Regions from separate parts of the Streptomyces sp. NPDC102279 genome, predicted to be linked through region 4. Evidence: riboswitches for the same ligand, from Rfam matches in the RefSeq annotation. Region 4 holds a riboswitch; each other region holds the start of a gene.
What was found. Region 4 has a riboswitch for S-adenosylmethionine ahead of ACIRQH_RS29270 (aminotransferase class V-fold PLP-dependent enzyme). Riboswitches for the same ligand answer to the same signal wherever they lie in the genome.
Positions count from the first base shown of each region.

Region 1: another riboswitch for S-adenosylmethionine. It lies ahead of ACIRQH_RS02695 (putative leader peptide); the one in region 4 lies ahead of ACIRQH_RS29270 (aminotransferase class V-fold PLP-dependent enzyme).
Region 2: another riboswitch for S-adenosylmethionine. It lies ahead of thrC (threonine synthase); the one in region 4 lies ahead of ACIRQH_RS29270 (aminotransferase class V-fold PLP-dependent enzyme).
Region 3: another riboswitch for S-adenosylmethionine. It lies ahead of ACIRQH_RS10935 (putative leader peptide); the one in region 4 lies ahead of ACIRQH_RS29270 (aminotransferase class V-fold PLP-dependent enzyme).

Region 1 covers NZ_JBIWLU010000001.1:637,285-641,596, reverse strand. Annotated here, with positions in the region: gene ACIRQH_RS02705 (MFS transporter) at 1-269, shown strand, start outside; gene ACIRQH_RS02700 (glutathione S-transferase C-terminal domain-containing protein) at 373-1,122, opposite strand; gene ACIRQH_RS02695 (putative leader peptide) at 1,332-1,397, opposite strand; SAM riboswitch class IV at 1,434-1,579, opposite strand; gene ACIRQH_RS02690 (amino acid ABC transporter permease) at 2,039-3,043, shown strand; gene ACIRQH_RS02685 (amino acid ABC transporter ATP-binding protein) at 3,142-3,906, shown strand; gene ACIRQH_RS02680 (ABC transporter substrate-binding protein) at 4,097-4,312, shown strand, end outside.
Region 2 covers NZ_JBIWLU010000005.1:173,824-178,135, reverse strand. Annotated here, with positions in the region: gene groL (chaperonin GroEL) at 1-394, opposite strand, end outside; gene ACIRQH_RS13765 (cold-shock protein) at 777-980, opposite strand; gene ACIRQH_RS13760 (MoaD/ThiS family protein) at 1,424-1,699, opposite strand; gene thrC (threonine synthase) at 1,696-2,994, opposite strand; SAM riboswitch class I at 3,012-3,168, opposite strand; gene ACIRQH_RS13750 (glucosyl-3-phosphoglycerate synthase) at 3,374-4,312, shown strand, end outside.
Region 3 covers NZ_JBIWLU010000004.1:238,723-243,034, reverse strand. Annotated here, with positions in the region: partial or broken gene ligD (non-homologous end-joining DNA ligase) at 1-852, opposite strand, end outside; gene ACIRQH_RS10945 (MDR family NADP-dependent oxidoreductase) at 1,201-2,235, shown strand; gene ACIRQH_RS10940 (MerR family transcriptional regulator) at 2,313-2,684, shown strand; SAM riboswitch class IV at 2,929-3,039, shown strand; gene ACIRQH_RS10935 (putative leader peptide) at 3,072-3,191, shown strand; gene ACIRQH_RS10930 (ABC transporter substrate-binding protein) at 3,477-4,312, shown strand, end outside.
Region 4 covers NZ_JBIWLU010000012.1:66,241-70,552, forward strand. Annotated here, with positions in the region: gene ACIRQH_RS29260 (cytochrome bc complex cytochrome b subunit) at 1-1,021, shown strand, start outside; gene trpD (anthranilate phosphoribosyltransferase) at 1,165-2,229, shown strand; SAM riboswitch class IV at 2,315-2,431, shown strand; gene ACIRQH_RS29270 (aminotransferase class V-fold PLP-dependent enzyme) at 2,619-3,977, shown strand; gene ACIRQH_RS29275 (Lrp/AsnC ligand binding domain-containing protein) at 4,018-4,299, opposite strand.

The sequences.
Region 1 (4,312 bases), on a different contig from region 4:
AGCAGGTTCTCTCCCGCGTCAGTTCCTACGACTGGTTCGGCTCCCTGGCTCTCGCACCGCTCGGGCTGCTCGTCGCCGGGCCCGTCGCCACCGCCGTGGGTACGGACCGGGCCCTGGCGGGGTGCGCCGCCCTGATCGTCCTGGCCACGGCGGCCGCCCTGTTGTCGCCCCAGGTACGCACCCTGCGCGCCACCGTCGACAAGGCCCAGGCACCGGTGCCCGCACCCAGGTCCGTGGAGTGCGAGACGGGCGAGGAAGCGGCCGGCTGACCCGGGGTGGCTCCCGCTTCCGGGGAGCCCGTTCGACAGGGCCCGCGGTGGTCCTCGGAGAGGCGTGCGAGGACTTCGGCCCCTTCCCCTCACGGGCCGGGTCTCACGCCGCGGCGCGCACCCCGTCGTTCCCGGTCCGGAAGGCGGGGAGTTCACCGAGGCGGCGGACGTAGTCGCGCAGGCGAGGGTGCGCGCACAGGGTTCCGGCCGGGGCGAGTCGGGAGAGAGCCACCCAGACGTCCACATCCGCCGCCGTCAGACTGTCCCCCAACATGTAGGCGGCGCTGGAGAGTTGGCAGTCCAGTAGGTCCAGGGCCGCGGTGCGGTCCGAGGGGTGTGCCGACGGGGTGACATCCCGGTCGAGGAGGTCCCGGAGGGCCTCGATGTCGGTCGCCAGAGACGGCGGGAGCAGCGACGGCGCGCGACCCGCCGCGTGCCCGGACGGCAGGCCCGTGAGGTCCCGGAGGATGTCGGAGGTGTCGTTGCTGACGATGCGTCCGGTCCAGCGGTCGCAGAGCGCGGGCGCCGTGAACGGCCCGCCGTAGTGGTGCTCGGTGGCCTCGTAGGCGCGGCGCAGGGAGGCGAAGGCGTCGGGTGTTCCCGCGGGGTGGGTGAGCAGGGTCGTGGCGACCGAGTTCGTCAGACCGAGCAGGCCGAGTGTGATCGAGATACGCAGAGAGCGCGGACAACTCGCCGCCAGATACACCTCGTAGCGGTGCGGCGCCGGGTAGAAGCCGCCGGCCAGGCCGACACCGATGCGGCTGTGGGCGGTACGGGGGAGCAGGGGAGGCGTGGACGTCCTGGAGCGGGTGGCCGAAGGGAACGGACTCTGGCCACCGGTACGGGTGAACACGCTTTCCTCGTCAGCGGTGTGCGTGGGTGAACTCTGGCCGCAGGGAAGGGATCCGGCTGTGCTGGAACCGCGCGAAGCTGTCTCGGGCATGACTCTCCCTAGGGGGAACGAGGAAGCCATCGCCGCCTTGTGGGCATGGGCGATGAGCGGCTGAATGCGAAGCGACCGCGCCGGACGCGCGGGCCGGGACCGAACGGGCCGGCAGCGGATCAGTAGGCGCTGGAGACGCGCAACAGATCGATGTGCAGGCGCCTCGTCAAGTCGTTCCTCGGCATTCTCACCGGTCCCACCTCCTGGGCTCGCGGGACGCGAGACCACGCTTGCCCCACCGCACCGGCGGGACCCGGTCGTCACCCGGGGCACCCCGTCGCGGTGGAAGGGTTGCCTGTCAGCGAGCCGGGGCCGATGACCACAGGAGCGGGACGAACCCGCGCCGTGGGCGCTGACAATCGTGACCGTCCATGCCAGTCTCGACGCGCCCCGCGGCGCCGTCAAGAAGGCGGGTGACGCGGTCTCACCTGGTGGGCACGCGCATTGACATTCTTTTCGGGCCGGGCCTAACGTGCGGCCCACAACGAGATGCCCCAGGGCCGGAGAAGTGATGGTGACAGCGATGTACGCAGCTGACGGGACGGCCGCATGGCGGCGCCTCGGCCGCGACGTGCTGTGCGCGGACCGCTCCGTAGACCTTCTGCGCGTCAACAGCGCACTGTGTACGGGCACGTGTCGCACCCTCCGCCAAGGCTGACGGCTCCTCTTCCGAGCCTCTGACGACCACCGCTGTCGCGGTGTCCCTCTCTCCGTCCAGCCCTCGTTCCCCGTGCGCCCGTGTCGCGTCGTGTGCTGAGCCGTACCGGCTCCACACCACGCTGCCGCTCGCCGTGGTCCGGGGTGTCCGAATCCGCTGGAGCTCTCCATGAGTGAATCTCCGGGCATAGCTGTGTCCTCCGGATCAGCGCCGCCCGCCGAGGTGATCCCCCGTTCCGACGTCCCCGCCGCGCCGAAGCCCCTGACGGCGCAGCGAGTCCTTCCGCTCCGGCGTCCCGGCCGCTGGATCATCACGGCCGTCGTGCTCGTGCTGGTCGCCCAGATCGCCCACGGTCTGGTGACCAACCCCTTCTACCAGTGGGACCGGTTCCAGTACTGGTTCCTGCGCCCGACGATCCTCGACGGCCTCCTCATCACTCTCGAAGTCGCGGTGTACAGCGCGGTGTTGGGACTGCTGGGCGGCATCCTGCTGGCGCTGGCCCGGCTCTCGCCGAGCCCGGTGCTCCGTGCCGTGAGCTGGGTCTACACCTGGCTGTTCCGCTCGGTGCCGCTCATCGTCGTCCTGCTCTTCCTCTACAACTTCAGTGCCCTGTACAAGACGTTGAGTGTCGGAGTGCCGTTCGGGCCGGCCTTCTTCTCCTTCGACGAGTCCCGCCTCGCCACCGACATGGCCGTGGCCGTCATCGGACTCAGCCTCAACGAAGCGGCGTACGCCTCCGAAGTGGTGCGCGGCGGCCTCCTCTCGGTCGACCAGGGCCAGCACGAGGCGGCCTCCGCGCTGGGCCTGCCGAAGCGGTACCAGTTCGCGAGGATCGTCTTCCCGCAGGCGCTGCGCTCCATCACCCCCAACTACGTGAACCAGCTGATCGGCCTGATCAAGGGAACCTCCCTGGTCTTCTACGTCTCCCTGCTGGACCTGTTCGGTTCCGTGCAGAGCATGGGCAGCACCTATCCGGGCGACATCGTGCCGCTGCTCCTGGTCGCCACCGCCTGGTACCTGATCCTGACCAGCGTCGTGTCCGTCATCCAGTTCTACGTCGAGCGGCACTACTCGCGGGGCGCGCTGCGCACCCTGCCGCCGACCCCGCTGCAGAAGGTACGGAACGGTCTGCGCGACGCGCGGGCCCGACTCCGCAGGGAGACGGCGACATGAGCGGCGAAGCGCGTACGAAGACGGCGCGGACCGGGGCGGCTCCGGAGCGCGGGTCGACACACCCGGCCCCCGCGGCCGGGAGCGTGGAAACGCTCGACATCCGGCCCGCCGCGGTCGAGGTGCACGACGTGCACAAGTGGTACGGCTCCCACCAGGTGCTGGACGGTGTGGAGTTGACCGTCCGGCCGGGAGAGGTCACGGTCATCCTCGGACCCTCGGGATCCGGCAAGTCGACCCTGCTGCGGGTCATCAATCACCTGGAGAAGCCGGAAGTCGGTCATGTCAGCCTCAACGGCGAGCTCATCGGGGTCCGCAGGCACGGCGAGCGGCTCAAGGAACTGAGCGAGCGCGTCATCCTCGGCCAGCGCAGCCGCATCGGGTTCGTCTTCCAGAACTTCAACCTCTTCCCGCACCTGACCGTGCTGGACAACGTGGCCGCGGCGCCGGTGGCGACCGGCAGGCTGTCCAGGCCCGAGGCCCAGCGGCTGGCCCGCGATCTGCTCGCCCGCGTGGGACTGGCGGACAAGTCCGCTGCCTACCCTCGGCAGTTGTCGGGCGGACAGCAGCAGCGGGTGGCCATCGCCCGTGCCCTCGCCCTGCGGCCCGGGGTCATCCTCTTCGACGAGCCGACGTCCGCGCTCGACCCCGAACTGGTCGGCGAGGTGCTCGCCGTCATCAAGGATCTGGCCAGAAGCGGCACCACCCTTGTCATCGTCACCCACGAGATCGGCTTCGCCCGCGAGATCGCCGACCGGGTCGCCTTCATGGACGCCGGCCGCATCGTCGAACAAGGATCTCCCGCACAGGTGTTGGACCACCCGCGGCAGGAGCGCACCAAGGATTTCCTGAGCAAGGTCCTCTGACCGGCCCGGACCCAGCCCGCACCCGACCCCACCCCGACCCCACCCCGACCCCACGCCGGCAACAGCCGGCCACCTGTCGCCGCGGACCTCCGACCGTCCGCCGGCGCGCACGAGCACGCCCACCCGATGTCGCGGCCCGCCGGGACCGCGCCCCCCACACCCTCACCGCACACACCCGACAAGGACAACCATGCGCACCCTCCCCCTGAACAGCAGGATCCTTCGCGGCGTGACCGCCACGGCGGCCGTCGCCTCCCTCGCCGCCGGGCTCGCCGCCTGCGGGGGTGACAGTGACGCGGCAACCCGGACCCAGGACGTCTCGGCCGGATCGGTCACCGTCGGCGCGCTCTCCAACGGCGCCGCCAAGGAGACGAAGCTGAAGGTGTCCGAGGTGAAGTCGATCAGC
Region 2 (4,312 bases), on a different contig from region 4:
CGAGCAGGGCACCGGAGACGGCCTCGACGGCCTTCTCGATACCGCGCTTGAGGGCCATCGGGTTGGCGCCGGCGGCGACGTTGCGCAGACCCTCGCGCACGAGCGCCTGGGCCAGCACGGTCGCCGTGGTCGTACCGTCGCCGGCGACGTCGTCCGTCTTCTTGGCGACTTCCTTGACCAGCTCGGCGCCGATCTTTTCGTACGGGTCCTCGAGCTCGATCTCCTTGGCGATGGAAACACCATCGTTGGTGATCGTGGGCGCGCCCCACTTCTTCTCGAGGACGACGTTACGGCCCTTGGGGCCGAGGGTGACCTTGACGGCGTCGGCGAGCTGGTTCATCCCGCGCTCGAGACCGCGCCGTGCCTCCTCGTCGAACGCGATGATCTTGGCCATGTGAAGTGGTCCTCCCGGACGGGGTGGATTGCTCCGGATCGCGCCCGCGCCCGCGACGGACGGCCTGCATGCCCTGTGGTTCCTTGCCCCACCGGCCTGCGGACCTCGCTGGCCCGATCCAAGTTCTGTCACTCTCACTGGGAGAGTGCTAACGCCAATGATTAGCACTCGACCCCGTCGAGTGCAAGGTGCGCTCGTGAGGCGAGCCCCTCCGAGGGGTGGCGGTCGGGCGCAAGCGCCTCTCGGGAAACGGGCCCCCGGGGGAAGCCCCCGCGCACGGCGCGCGCCCGCGCGCGCGTGGGGAAGACGCACGAGGGGCCCGCATCCCTGGTGGGATGCGGGCCCCTCGTGCGTGAGTGCGTCGGTGGTCGTTCGCGCCCGATCAGACGGCGAGTTTGACCATGTCCGCCTGCGGACCCTTCTGGCCCTGCGAGATCTCGAACTCCACTCGCTGACCCTCTTCAAGGGTGCGGTAGCCGTCCATCTGAATCGCGCTGTAGTGCACGAAGACGTCCGCACCACCGTCGACCGCGATGAAGCCGTACCCCTTCTCCGCGTTGAACCACTTGACGGTGCCCTGAGCCATGCCTAACTCCCCTATTACTGGCCCTTGCACAGATCCGCACTTCGCGGATCCGGGTCAGACCTCCACCCCCCAACGGGTTGGGGGTGTGCGCCGGAACGCGTCGACCGCGGCTGAATGTATCTGTCCAACTGCCGTCTGCAACAGGTCAATCGGACGAGAATTCTGGGCACGCCTGATCGCCGGTATAGGGAGAATTCGAGGAGATCCAGGGCAAGTCGGGCCCCGTATATGCCATAAACGGCTCAAAAAGGCCGGGCACTTTGGCTACTTCTTGTCGGCTGCCGGGAGAGGACTCATATGCGTCCGGCATGAAACCAACATCCAGAACGGGGCGACTTCCCCAACCCTACCCCGTTCAACCCTGCAGAATTGCCCCCTCCGCTTCTCTCACGGAGGGGGCAATTCGATGAACTCTTCGTGTTCGGCATTACCGAGGGTAACGATCAGCCTCCGGCGACGGCCGGAATGATCGAGACGCCCACCCCGTCCGGGGTCGCCGTCTCCAGTCCCTGCTCGAAGCGCACGTCGTCGTCGTTCACGTACACGTTGACGAAGCGGCGCAGCTTGCCCTGGTCGTCCAGGACGCGCGCGCTGATGCCCGTGTGGTTCTTCTCCAGGTCGCTGATGACCTCGGCGAGGGTCGTGCCCTCGGCCGTCACCTCGGCGGCACCCCCGGTGTAGGTGCGCAGGATGGTGGGGATGCGGACGTTGACGCTCATGATGCGAGGCCTGCCTCTCGGAAGGAGTCGAGGTTCGGGCGGATGGTCGCGGTCAGCCCGGTGTCCGAGGCCACCGCGTCCAGAGTCTTGAGGCCGTCGCCGGTGTTGAGGACGACGGTGGTCAGGGTCGGGTCGAGCAGACCGCTCTCGATCAGCTTGCGGGTGACGCCGACGGTCACCCCGCCGGCGGTCTCCGCGAAGATGCCCTCCGTGCGCGCGAGCAGCTTGATCGCGTCGACGATCTGCTCGTCGTTCACGTCCTCCACGGCACCACCGGTGCGCCGTGCGATGTCGAGCACGTAGGGCCCGTCGGCGGGGTTGCCGATGGCGAGCGACTTGGCGATGGTGTCCGGCTTCTGCGGCCGGACGACGTCGTGGCCGGCCTTGTAGGCGACGGAGACCGGCGAGCAGCCCTCGGCCTGGGCGCCGAAGATCTTGTAGGGCCGGTCCTCGACGAGCCCGAGCTTGATCAGCTCCTGGAGGCCCTTGTCGATCTTCGTGAGCTGGGAGCCGGAGGCGATCGGCACGACGAGCTGGTCCGGCAGCCGCCAGCCGAGCTGCTCGCAGATCTCGTACGCCAGCGTCTTGGAGCCCTCGGCGTAGTACGGGCGGAGGTTGACGTTGACGAAGCCCCAGCCCTCGCCGGCCGGGTCGCCGATCAGCTCGGAGCAGAAGCGGTTCACGTCGTCGTAGTTGCCCTGGATGCCGACCAGCTCGCCGCCGTAGACCGCGGCCATGACGACCTTGCCCTGCTCCAGGTCGTGCGGGATGAACACGCAGGAGCGGAAGCCGGCACGGGCCGCCGCCGCGCCGACGGCGCCGGCGAGGTTGCCCGTGGAGGAGCAGGAGAGGGTGGTGAAGCCGAAGACGCGGGCCGCTTCGATGGCCTGGGCGACGACGCGGTCCTTGAAGGAGTGCGTCGGGTTGCCGGAGTCGTCCTTGACGAAGAGCTTGCCGGCGTCGACGCCGAGCTCGCGGGCCAGGTTGTCGGCCTGCACGAGCTTGGTCCAGCCCGGGTTGATGTTCGGCTTGTCGGCCACGTCCGCGGGGACGGGCAGCAGCGGCGCGTAGCGCCAGATGTTCGCGGGTCCCGCTTCGATGCGCTTGCGGAGTTCTTCGGTTTCGTAGGCCGAGAAGTCGTACGCGATCTCCAGCGGGCCGAAACACTCCTCGCAGGCGAAGAGCGGGCCGAGAGGGACGCGATGTCCGCACTCCCGGCAGGAAAGCGCCGCGGCCGGGCCGAGATCGACCGCTTCTGCGGAGTTCGTGGTGCTTGCAACTGTCTGCGCAGCCATGGAGGCGAGGCCCTTTCTCCTCATCTTCCTCACGACGCACTTCGCCGTGAGACGGATTTGGCACCTTCCCTAGCCGGGAGCCTCGCGACGCGATCGACTTCGATCGGTACGAGACCGGCTGGAGGGTTGCCGGGGCTTCATCGGGCCGTATCCCTCTGCCCCTCTGGATGAGCGGTATTAAATTGTTGAACTGTTGAACACAGTTAGCGCCGATGATCCAGGACATGCGATGGTCATCCGCGTTGTTCAAGACTGTAACCGAAGGCCAGGACAGTTGAAGCAGTCGTCCGAACCGCGAGACGACGGCAAGCGATCAGCCGCTGGCCGCAGCGGGCACGCTGATGAGAGCGTGTGATCAGACAGTGAGGAGCCGCAGACCGTGCTGAATGACGTCGAACGCTGGCTGAGCACACGCTCCTGGTCCCTGACCGACCGCCCGCTCCACAGGATCATGGCCGCGAAACGCACCTCGGGGTCGACGGTCAGCGTCGTGCTGCCCGCGCTCAACGAGGAGGAGACGGTCGGCGAGATCGTCTCGATCATCCGCCACGACCTGATGCAGCAGGTGCCCCTCGTCGACGAGATCGTCGTCGTCGACTCGGGCTCCACGGACCGCACCTCCGCGGTCGCCGCCGCCGCGGGCGCGCGAGTCGTGCACCGCGACGACATCCTTCCCCGGCTGCCGGCCGTGCCCGGCAAGGGCGAGGTCCTGTGGCGGTCGCTGCTCGTGACGAGCGGGGACGTCGTCTGTTTCATCGACGCGGACCTCAAGGAGTTCTCGTCCGACTTCGTCTCCGGGATCGTGGGCCCCCTGCTCACCGACCCCGGCGTCGACCTGGTCAAGGCCATGTACGACCGCCCGCTGGGCGGCGCCGCCGGTCAGGGCGGCCGGGTCACCGAGCTGATGGCCCGCCCCCTGCTGAACATGCACTGGCCGCAGCTCGCGGGCTTCGTGCAGCCGCTCGGCGGGGAGTACGCCGCCCGGCGCTCCCTGCTCGAACAGCTGCCGTTCCCCGTCGGGTACGGCGTCGAGCTGGGCATGCTCGTCGACGCCCTGCACCTGGTGGGCCTGGACGCCCTCGCCCAGGTCGACGTCGGGGTGCGCAAACACCGCCACCAGGACGGCCAGGCCCTGGGCCGCATGGCCGCCGCGATCTACCGCACCGCCCAGTTGCGGCTGGCCCGCGGCCACCTGATCCGCCCCGCCCTCACCCAGTTCGAACGCACGCGGGACGGTTTCCAGCCGCGCACGTACTCGGTGGACACGGAGGAAAGGCCCCCCATGTCCGAAATCGCCGAGTACCAGCAGCGCAAGGCC
Region 3 (4,312 bases), on a different contig from region 4:
GGTCCGTGCCTGCTCGACGGCGTCGGCGATGGTCCACCGGCGGGCGTCCAGGGCGGGATCGTCGAGTTGGCTCCACGCGATCGGGACGGCGACGGGCGCGCCGGGCTTCGGTCGGACCGTGAAGGGCACCACGACGGTCTGCGCGTACGCGTTGCGCTGTACGTCGAGGTAGAGGCGGTCGCCGCGGTCCTTCTTGCGAGCGGCGGTGGTGAGCCGGCCGGGGTGCGCCTGCGCGAGGGTCTCGGCGATGTCCTTGGCGAACGCGCGCACCTCGTCGAAGTCCTGGCGTCCGTCGAGCGGCACGACGACGTGCAGGCCGCGCGATCCCGTGGTCATCGGCGCCGACGGGAGTTTCACCACGTCAAGGAGCTCGTGCACCGCGCGGGCCGCTTCGCGTACGGCGGTGAAGTCGTCCCCGGTGGCCGGGTCGAGGTCGATGACGAGCCGGTCGGGCCGTTCGACGTCGCCCACCTTCGACAGCCAGCGGTGCAGGGTGAGGCAGGCCTGGTCGGCGAGGTAGACGAGGGTCGCGGTGTCGTGGCAGACGGGGTGGAGGACCGTACCGCCCTCCTTGTGCACCTCGACCCGTTCGATCCAGTCCGGGTAGTGGTCCGGCGTGTTCTTCTGCATGAAGCGGGGCCCGTCGATCCCGTCCGGGTACCGCTCCAGCATCAACGGGCGGCCCCGCAGGTGGGGCAGCATGAAGGGGGCGACGTCACGGTAGTACGCGACAAGGTCGTGCTTCGTGTACTCCTTGGCGCCCCGGCTCGCAGGGAAGAGCACCTTGTCCGGCCGGTGCAGATCGAGCGTGCGGCGACCGACCCGCACGGTGTGGGTGCTGGAGCCGGCCATGATGAAACCCTTCCGTCGACGCTCGGGTGGGGCGGGAAGCCGCTGTACCCGCTTTCCACGCAACACCGCGGACGGACGTCCTGCCACAGGAACGGCAAGGCCACGCGTTCCGCCCCGACGACGCCCTCCTTGCGAGCGAGCTGTCCGCGGCTGCCGCCCGCGGGCGGCGGGTACCCGACCGCCCCGGACCATAACGCGCGCACCTCGGACATCGGGCCCGCGGGTTTCCCCTGCTCTTGACCCTCACCCGCACGTCAGGGTTTAGCGTGCCTCGGCCGGTGGGTCGGCGGTCCGCCCGACGCACACGCCGGCTCGCCCCCCTCCTTCGCCCGAACCCGGAGTCCCACCATGGCCGTTCACCCACCGCTCACCACCCGCGAGATCCAACTTGTCGGCGCACCCGTGGGGTTGCCGGGGCCGGAGCACTTCGCCGTCGTCGAGGTACCGCTGCCCGCTCCACGGGCGAGCCAAGTCGTCGTGCGCAACCGGCACTTCCTCGTCTTTCCAGGGCTGCGTACGCTCATCGGGGGCGAGGTCGAGGGGGTGCCGCTGCCGCCCGTCCACGTCGGCGACGCCCTGTTCGGACCCGCGGTCGGTGAGGTCGTCTCCGTGGGCCCCGGCAGCGGACTGCGCCCCGGCGACCTGGTCACCCACCTGCGCGGCTGGCGCGAGCACGCGTTGCTGAGCGAGGAGGACTGCGTGCCGCTGAGCGACGTGTTGCCCGACCCCGTCGCCTTCCTGTCGTCCGGGCCCGCCGCGTACGCGGCGCTGACCCGGCTCGCCGTCGTGCGCCCCGGCGACACCGTCCTCGTCACCGGAGCCGCGGGAGCCGTGGGGAGTCTCGCGGGCCAGGTGGCCCGGCTCCTGGGGGCCGAGCGGGTGGTGGGCAGCACGCGTTCGGCACACAAGGCCGAACGGCTCGAGGCGGAACTCGGCTACGACGCGGTGGTGGTCCCGGGCACGGCACCGCTCGCCGAACAGCTCGCCGTCGCGGCGCCCGACGGCATCGACGTGCTCCTCGACACCGTCGGCGGCGAACAGTTGACCGCGGCCGTCGGCGCGGCACGGCGCGGCGCGCGGTTCGCGCTGGTGGGCGCGCTCTCCGGGCAGTTGTCCGCCGAACACGATCGCGACGGCACCACCGCGCCCGCGGAGATCGACACGTTCCGCGTCATCACGCTGGGGATCACGCTGCGTGGGTTCAGCAGCTCGGATCTCGGTGAAGCGGCCGAGGAGTGGAACAAGCGCTTCGGGGACTGGCTGCGCTCCGGCGAGATCGTCTTCCCTCACGTCAGGATCGCGGGCATTGATCGCGCGCCCTGGGCGTTGCAGGAACTGTTCGAGGGGCGGCACATCGGAACCGTCGTCGTGGACCTGCCGTAGCGGTGGGCTCCCGGGTGCCGTGGGCTCCCGCCTCCTTGAGAGTGTTCGACGCGGCACCGGGTGGAGGCGGGGAGCGGATGCGGATCGGGGATGCGGCAGCAGCGGCCGGTACGACAGCACGCGCGCTGAGGTTCTACGAGGAGCGCGGGTTGCTGCCACCCCCGCGGCGTACGGCGGCCGGGCAGCGCGAGTACGGTCCTGGCGAGGTCGCCCGGGTCAGGGTGATCCGGGACCTGCTCGCCCTCGGCCTGACGGTGGAGGACCTGTGCGGCCTGGCCGACCGCATCCCGCTGCTCGTCGACGACCCGCGCAGAGGGTGTTCCGGCGGCACGGAGAGTCCCGGCGCCGGCGTCGTCCACCGCCGACTGGCCGCGCTCGACGCCGAGATCGACCGTCTCAGCCGCCTGCGCACCCGCCTGGCGGCACAGACGGGCCACCCGACCGGCTGACCGCCAGGGGCGCGTTCGGCGATGGGACGGCACAGGGGCTGTCGTCGTCTCCGTCGATCGATCGATCGATCGTGGCAGTGAACGTCCGCCCTCTTGAGAACCGCACCAAAGCCCGGACGATCAGGGCCAGTTGTTGCGGGCACATGAAATCCCACGGCTCCACGTGCTGCGGCTCCTGGTCCGACGCCGTTGACCGCGATCCCGTCATTGACGGATCGGAGAATCGATTCGTACGATCGCGACCGGCATTGAGTGTCAGCGTCAAGCCCTGGCTCGCTGACCGGCAACCCTCCTCCGCGGTGGGGTGCTCCAGGTGAAAGCCCGGCGGGGTCGTCCGACCCCGCAAGCGCGAACCCCCGTCAGGGGGACGAGACAGGGAGGCCCGGCGTGCGGAACAGCAGCAGCGACCTGAGCGCCTCGATCGCGGCCGCGGCGATGTTCTCCGGCTTCTCTCGCCGCCGCCACATCGACCTGGAACGCTCCGCCAGCTGTCTGTGTCGCGGCTGACCACACGCCCTGCCGGCCGACGCACTCCGTCGGTCCGTTCGTACGGCGGCTGACAACAGCCCCTGGCGTGACCGGCGTTGTGAGAAAGACCTACCCGCCTCGCACCCCGTCGTCGACGCTCCCCTTCCTGTCTGGCTCGCGCCCGACTCGTCGTCCGGGCCCCGCCTGATTGCCTGTCCCGACTTTCTCGTCCGAACGGTGCCGCCCGTCCACGGCTGCGCCGTCCCGCTTCGCCATGTCCGCTTCGGACAGGCGCGGCGACTCTGGAGTAGGAGAACCCCTTCCGTGACATCCCATCCGGACATCCGATCCGCCCGATGGACAGCGGCCGCCGCCGTCGTGACGAGCGGCATCCTGCTGAGCGGCTGCTCGTCGAGCGGCGGCACCGGTTCGAGCGACACCGCCGCCGGGGCCAGGTCCGGTGGCACGCTGACCTTCGCGGTGGGATCCGACGCCGGCTGCGTGGACCCGCAGCAGGTGGGCAGCAACGACAGCATCTACTCGCTGCGCCAGGTCGTGGACTCCCTGACCGACCAGGACCCCAGGACCGGCAAGATCGTGCCCTGGCTGGCGAAGAGCTGGGACATCAGCTCCGACACGACGACGTTCACCTTCCACCTGCGGTCGGGCGTGACGTTCAGCGACGGCTCACCGCTGACCGCCCAGGTGGTCAAGGACAACTTCGACGCCGTACCGAAGCTCGGCGCCCTGGCCACCCTCGCCCAGGGCTACCTGAGCGGGGTGCGGAGCACCACCGTGGTCGACGCGAGCACGGTCCGGGTGACGTTCAAGAAGCCCAACGCCCAGTTCCTCCAGGCCACTTCGACCCACTCACTGGGCATCGAGTCGGCGGCGAGCGTGAAGCGGAGCGCACAGGAGAAGTGCAGCAAGGGAGTCGCCGGCTCCGGGCCCTTCACGCTGTCGAGCTACGTGCAGAACCGCGCGGTCACGTTGAGCAAGCGCGGCAAGTACGCCTGGGGTTCCTCCCTGTGGACCAAGAAGGGCGAGGCGTACCTGGACAAGCTGGTGTTCAAGGTCGTGCCGGAGGCGGGCGTGCGGAGCGGGAGCCTGCAGTCCGGCCAGGTCGACGCGGTCGGCAGCGTGGGCAAGGCCGACGAGAC
Region 4 (4,312 bases):
CCCGGGCGGCGACTTCGTGGCCCGCTTCTACTCGGTGCACGTGCTGCTGCTGCCGGGCATCATGCTCGGCCTGGTCGTCGGCCACCTGATCCTGGTCTTCTACCACAAGCACACCCAGTTCGCGGGCCCCGGCAAGACGAACAACAACGTCGTCGGCATGCCGCTGCTGCCGGTCTACATGGCCAAGGCCGGAGGCTTCTTCTTCCTGGTCTTCGGTGTCATCGCGGCCATCGCGGCGATCGCCTCGATCAACCCGATCTGGTCGTTGGGCCCCTACCGTCCGGACCAGGTGTCCACGGGGGCCCAGCCCGACTGGTACATGGGCTTCTCCGAGGGCCTGATCCGCGTCATGCCGGGCTGGGAGATCAACCTCTGGGGTCACACGCTCGTCCTGGGCGTTTTCATCCCGCTGGTCATCTTCCCGCTGGTGCTGGTCGCGATCGCGGTCTACCCGTTCATCGAGTCCTGGGTCACCGGCGACAAGCGCGAGCACCACATCCTGGACCGCCCGCGCAACGTCCCGACCCGGACCGCGTTCGGTGTCGCCTGGATCAGCTGGTACTTCGTGCTCCTCGTCGGCGGTGGCAACGACATCTGGGCCACGCACTTCCACCTGGCGATCAACTCGATCACCTGGTTCGTGCGCATCGCCTTCTTCGTCGTGCCGGTGCTCACGTTCCTCGCCACCAAGCGGATCTGCCTCGGCCTCCAGCGCCGGGACCGGGACAAGGTGCTGCACGGCCGCGAGTCGGGCATCATCAAGCGCCTGCCGCACGGTGAGTTCATCGAGGTGCACGAGCCGCTCAGCCAGGACGCGCTGCACACGCTCACCGCGCACGAGCAGTACAAGCCGGCCGAGATCGGCCCGGCGGTCGACGAGAACGGTGTCGAGCGCAAGGTCAACAGCGCGCAGAAGCTGCGCGCCAAGATGAGCAAGGGCTACTACGGGGAGGACAACCAGATCCCCAAGCCCACCGTCGAGGAGTACAAGGAGATCACGAGCGGCCACGGCCACCACTGATCCCCGCGACACCCCCGGTTCGCCACGGCAGGAGCCCCGTCCACGGACGGGGCTCTTCGCCGTCTCCGGGGCTGGATAGGGTGGACTCACCCCCGTGCTGCGGGGCGGACCCACTCGCGTGACCCATGAACCCAGGAGCGACCATGAGCGCTGTGAACCCCGCTGGAGGCGACACCGCGGCGGGCCGTTCCTGGCCCGAGGTACTGAACGGTCTCCTCGAAGGCCGCGACCAGAGCGCGGACGACACGGCCTGGGCGATGGACCGCATCATGCGCGGCGAGGCGACCGACGCGCAGATCGCCGGCTTCGTGGTGGCACTGCGGGCCAAGGGCGAGACCGTCCAGGAGATCTCCGGACTCGTCCGGGCGATGTACGAGCACGCCAACGTGATCGAGGTGCCCGGGCGGACCGTCGACATCGTCGGCACGGGCGGCGACGGCGCGAAGACCGTCAACATCTCCACGATGTCCTCGATCGTGGTGGCCGGCACCGGCGCCAAGGTCGTCAAGCACGGCAACCGCGCCGCGTCCTCGGCGTCCGGCTCCTCGGACGTCCTGGAGAAGCTCGGCGTCAATCTCCAGCTGACGGTCAAGCGCGTCGCGGAGGTGGCCGAGGAGGCCGGGATCACCTTCTGCTTCGCGGTCAAGTTCCACCCGGCTCTGCGCCATGTGGCGGCGGCGCGTGGACAGCTCGGCATCCGGACGACCTTCAACGTGCTGGGACCGCTGACGAACCCGGCCCGGGTCAGGGCCCAGGCGGTCGGGGTCGCCGACCTACGGATGGCGCCCATCGTGGCGGGCGTCTTCGCCGAGCGCGGCAACTCCTCACTCGTCTTCCGCGGCGACGACGGCCTCGACGAACTGACCACCACCGCCGGCTCCCGGGTCTGGGTGGTCCGCGACGGCGAGGTCACCGAGGAGCACTTCCACCCCCGTGACGTCGGTCTCGACGTCGTTCCCGTCGAGGCGCTGCGCGGCGCCGACGCGGCGTACAACGCGGAGGTCGCCCATCGGCTGCTGGACGGCGAGACCGGGCCGGTACGGGACGCCGTGCTGCTGAACGCGGCGGCCGCCCTGGTGGCCCTGTCGCCGACGGACGCGCCGCTCGCGGACCAGCTCCGGGCCGGCATGGCGAAGGCGGCCGAGGCCATCGACTCCGGGGCGGCGAAGCGCACCCTCGACCGGTGGGTGGCGGCCAGCAACGCCTGAGGCGCCGGTGATGCGACGCGGGGCGCGGTCCAGAATCCGGACCGCGCCTTGCGCGTCGAAGATCTTCTGGCAAGATGCTGTATCAGGTCATGAGCGACAGCCATCAGGCCCCGGCCGGCTGTCCGGCAACCCTCCGTCCGTGGCGGGGTGCCCCGGGTGAGGACCAGGTCGTAGGCAGCGAGGTCTACGGCAAGCGCGGACCCCTCCCACTCTTTCGAGTGGACGTAACCAGGGGTCCTGGTCGTTCGAGGGAGCCTTCTGTGAGCAAGCGAATGCGATAGGGCGCCGAGCCCCGCCTCCGCACACCCTTTTTTCCCCTTCCTGCGCCGAGCGCTGCCTTCGGGCGGCCGGCTCGCGCGGCGATCCCGCCTGCCTCACAGGAGCCCGCCATGTCTGTCACCACCACCGCCGACGTCTCCGTCTGTGCCCCGCTGCCCGTCCTGGGCCGGGACGTCACCGTTCCGCTCGTCACCGGCGGCGAGGTCGACTACGCCGCTCTCGACTACGCCGCCAGCGCGCCCGCCCTCCAGCGGGTGTGGGACGACGTCGCCGCGTACGCCCCGTACTACGGCAGCGTCCACCGGGGTGCCGGGTACCTCTCGCAGCTGTCCACCGACCTGTTCGAGAACGCCCGCAGGACCGTCGCCGAGTTCCTCGACTGCCGGACCGACGACCAGGTCGTCTTCACCCGCTCCACCACCGACTCGCTCAACCTGCTCGCCGCCGCGCTCCCGGCCGACTGCCAGGTCTTCGTCTTCGAGACCGAGCACCACGCCTCGCTGCTGCCCTGGCGCGACGCCCGGGTGACGTACCTCAACGCCCCGCGCACCCCCGGCGAGGCCGTCGCGACCCTGGAGCAGGCCCTCGCCGCACGCGACCCTCACGGGCCGGCCCTCGTCTGCGTCACCGGGGCCTCGAACGTCACGGGGGAGCTGTGGCCGGTGCGGGAACTCGCCGCCGCCGCGCACGCCCACGGCGCCCGGATCGTCCTCGACGCCGCCCAGCTCGCCCCGCACCACCCGGTGTCGGTCCAGGACCTCGACTGCGACTGGGTCGCCTTCTCCGGGCACAAGCTGTACGCGCCGTTCGGCTCCGGTGTCCTCGCGGGCCGCTCGGACTGGCTGCGCGAGGCCGACCCGTACCTGGCGGGCGGCGGCGCCAGCCGCAAGGTCACCCGGCGCGCGGACGGCGGCGTGGACGTGGAGTGGCACGACAGCGCGGCCCGGCACGAGGCCGGCTCGCCGAACGTGATCGGCGCCTACTCCATCGCCTCGGCCTGCAAGGCGCTCACCGAGGAGGGCTTCGACAACCTCCTCGCCCGTGAGCAGCACCTGATCCGCACCGTCCGCGCCGGCCTCGCCGAGGTCCCGGAGGTCCGGGTCCTCTCGCTCTTCGGTGACGACGCCCCGCGGGTCGGCGTTCTCTCCTTCGTCGTCGAGGGCTGGAACAGTTCGCACTTCGCGGCCGCGCTGTCCGCCGAGTACGGCATCGGCGTCCGCGACGGCCTCTTCTGCGCCCACCCGCTGGTCCGCACGCTGCTCGGCAGCGACCCCGAGAGCCAGGGGGAGTGCGGCGCCCCCGAGGCGGCACCCGGAGAGAAGTCCCTCAACGCCATCCGCGTCAGCTTCGGCGCCGGCACGCCCGACGAGCACGTCGAGCGGTTCGTCCGCGCGGTGCGCGAGCTGGTGCGGGACGGCGCGCGGTGGCAGTACCGCACCCAGGACGGCCGCTGCGTGCCGGCGGTCTAGGAACCCACGACGGCCCGCCGCGAGGCGGCGTACGCCTCGGTCAGGAGTCGAGACCGATCGCGAACGCCGCCTCCAGGTCGTGCTGGGAGTACGTACGGAACGCCACGTGCGTGTCCGTCGCCTCGACGCCCGGGATCTTGCTGATGCTGCCGGGGATGACGTCCGCGAGGTCGTCGTGGGCCGCGACCCGGACCATGGCGATCAGGTCGTAGGTGCCGGTGACGGAGAAGACCTCGCTGACGCTCTCCAGCGACGCGATCGACTCGGCGATCTCGGGGATCCGGTCCACGCTGGTCTTGATGAGGACGATCGCGGTGATCACGGCTGGTTCTCTC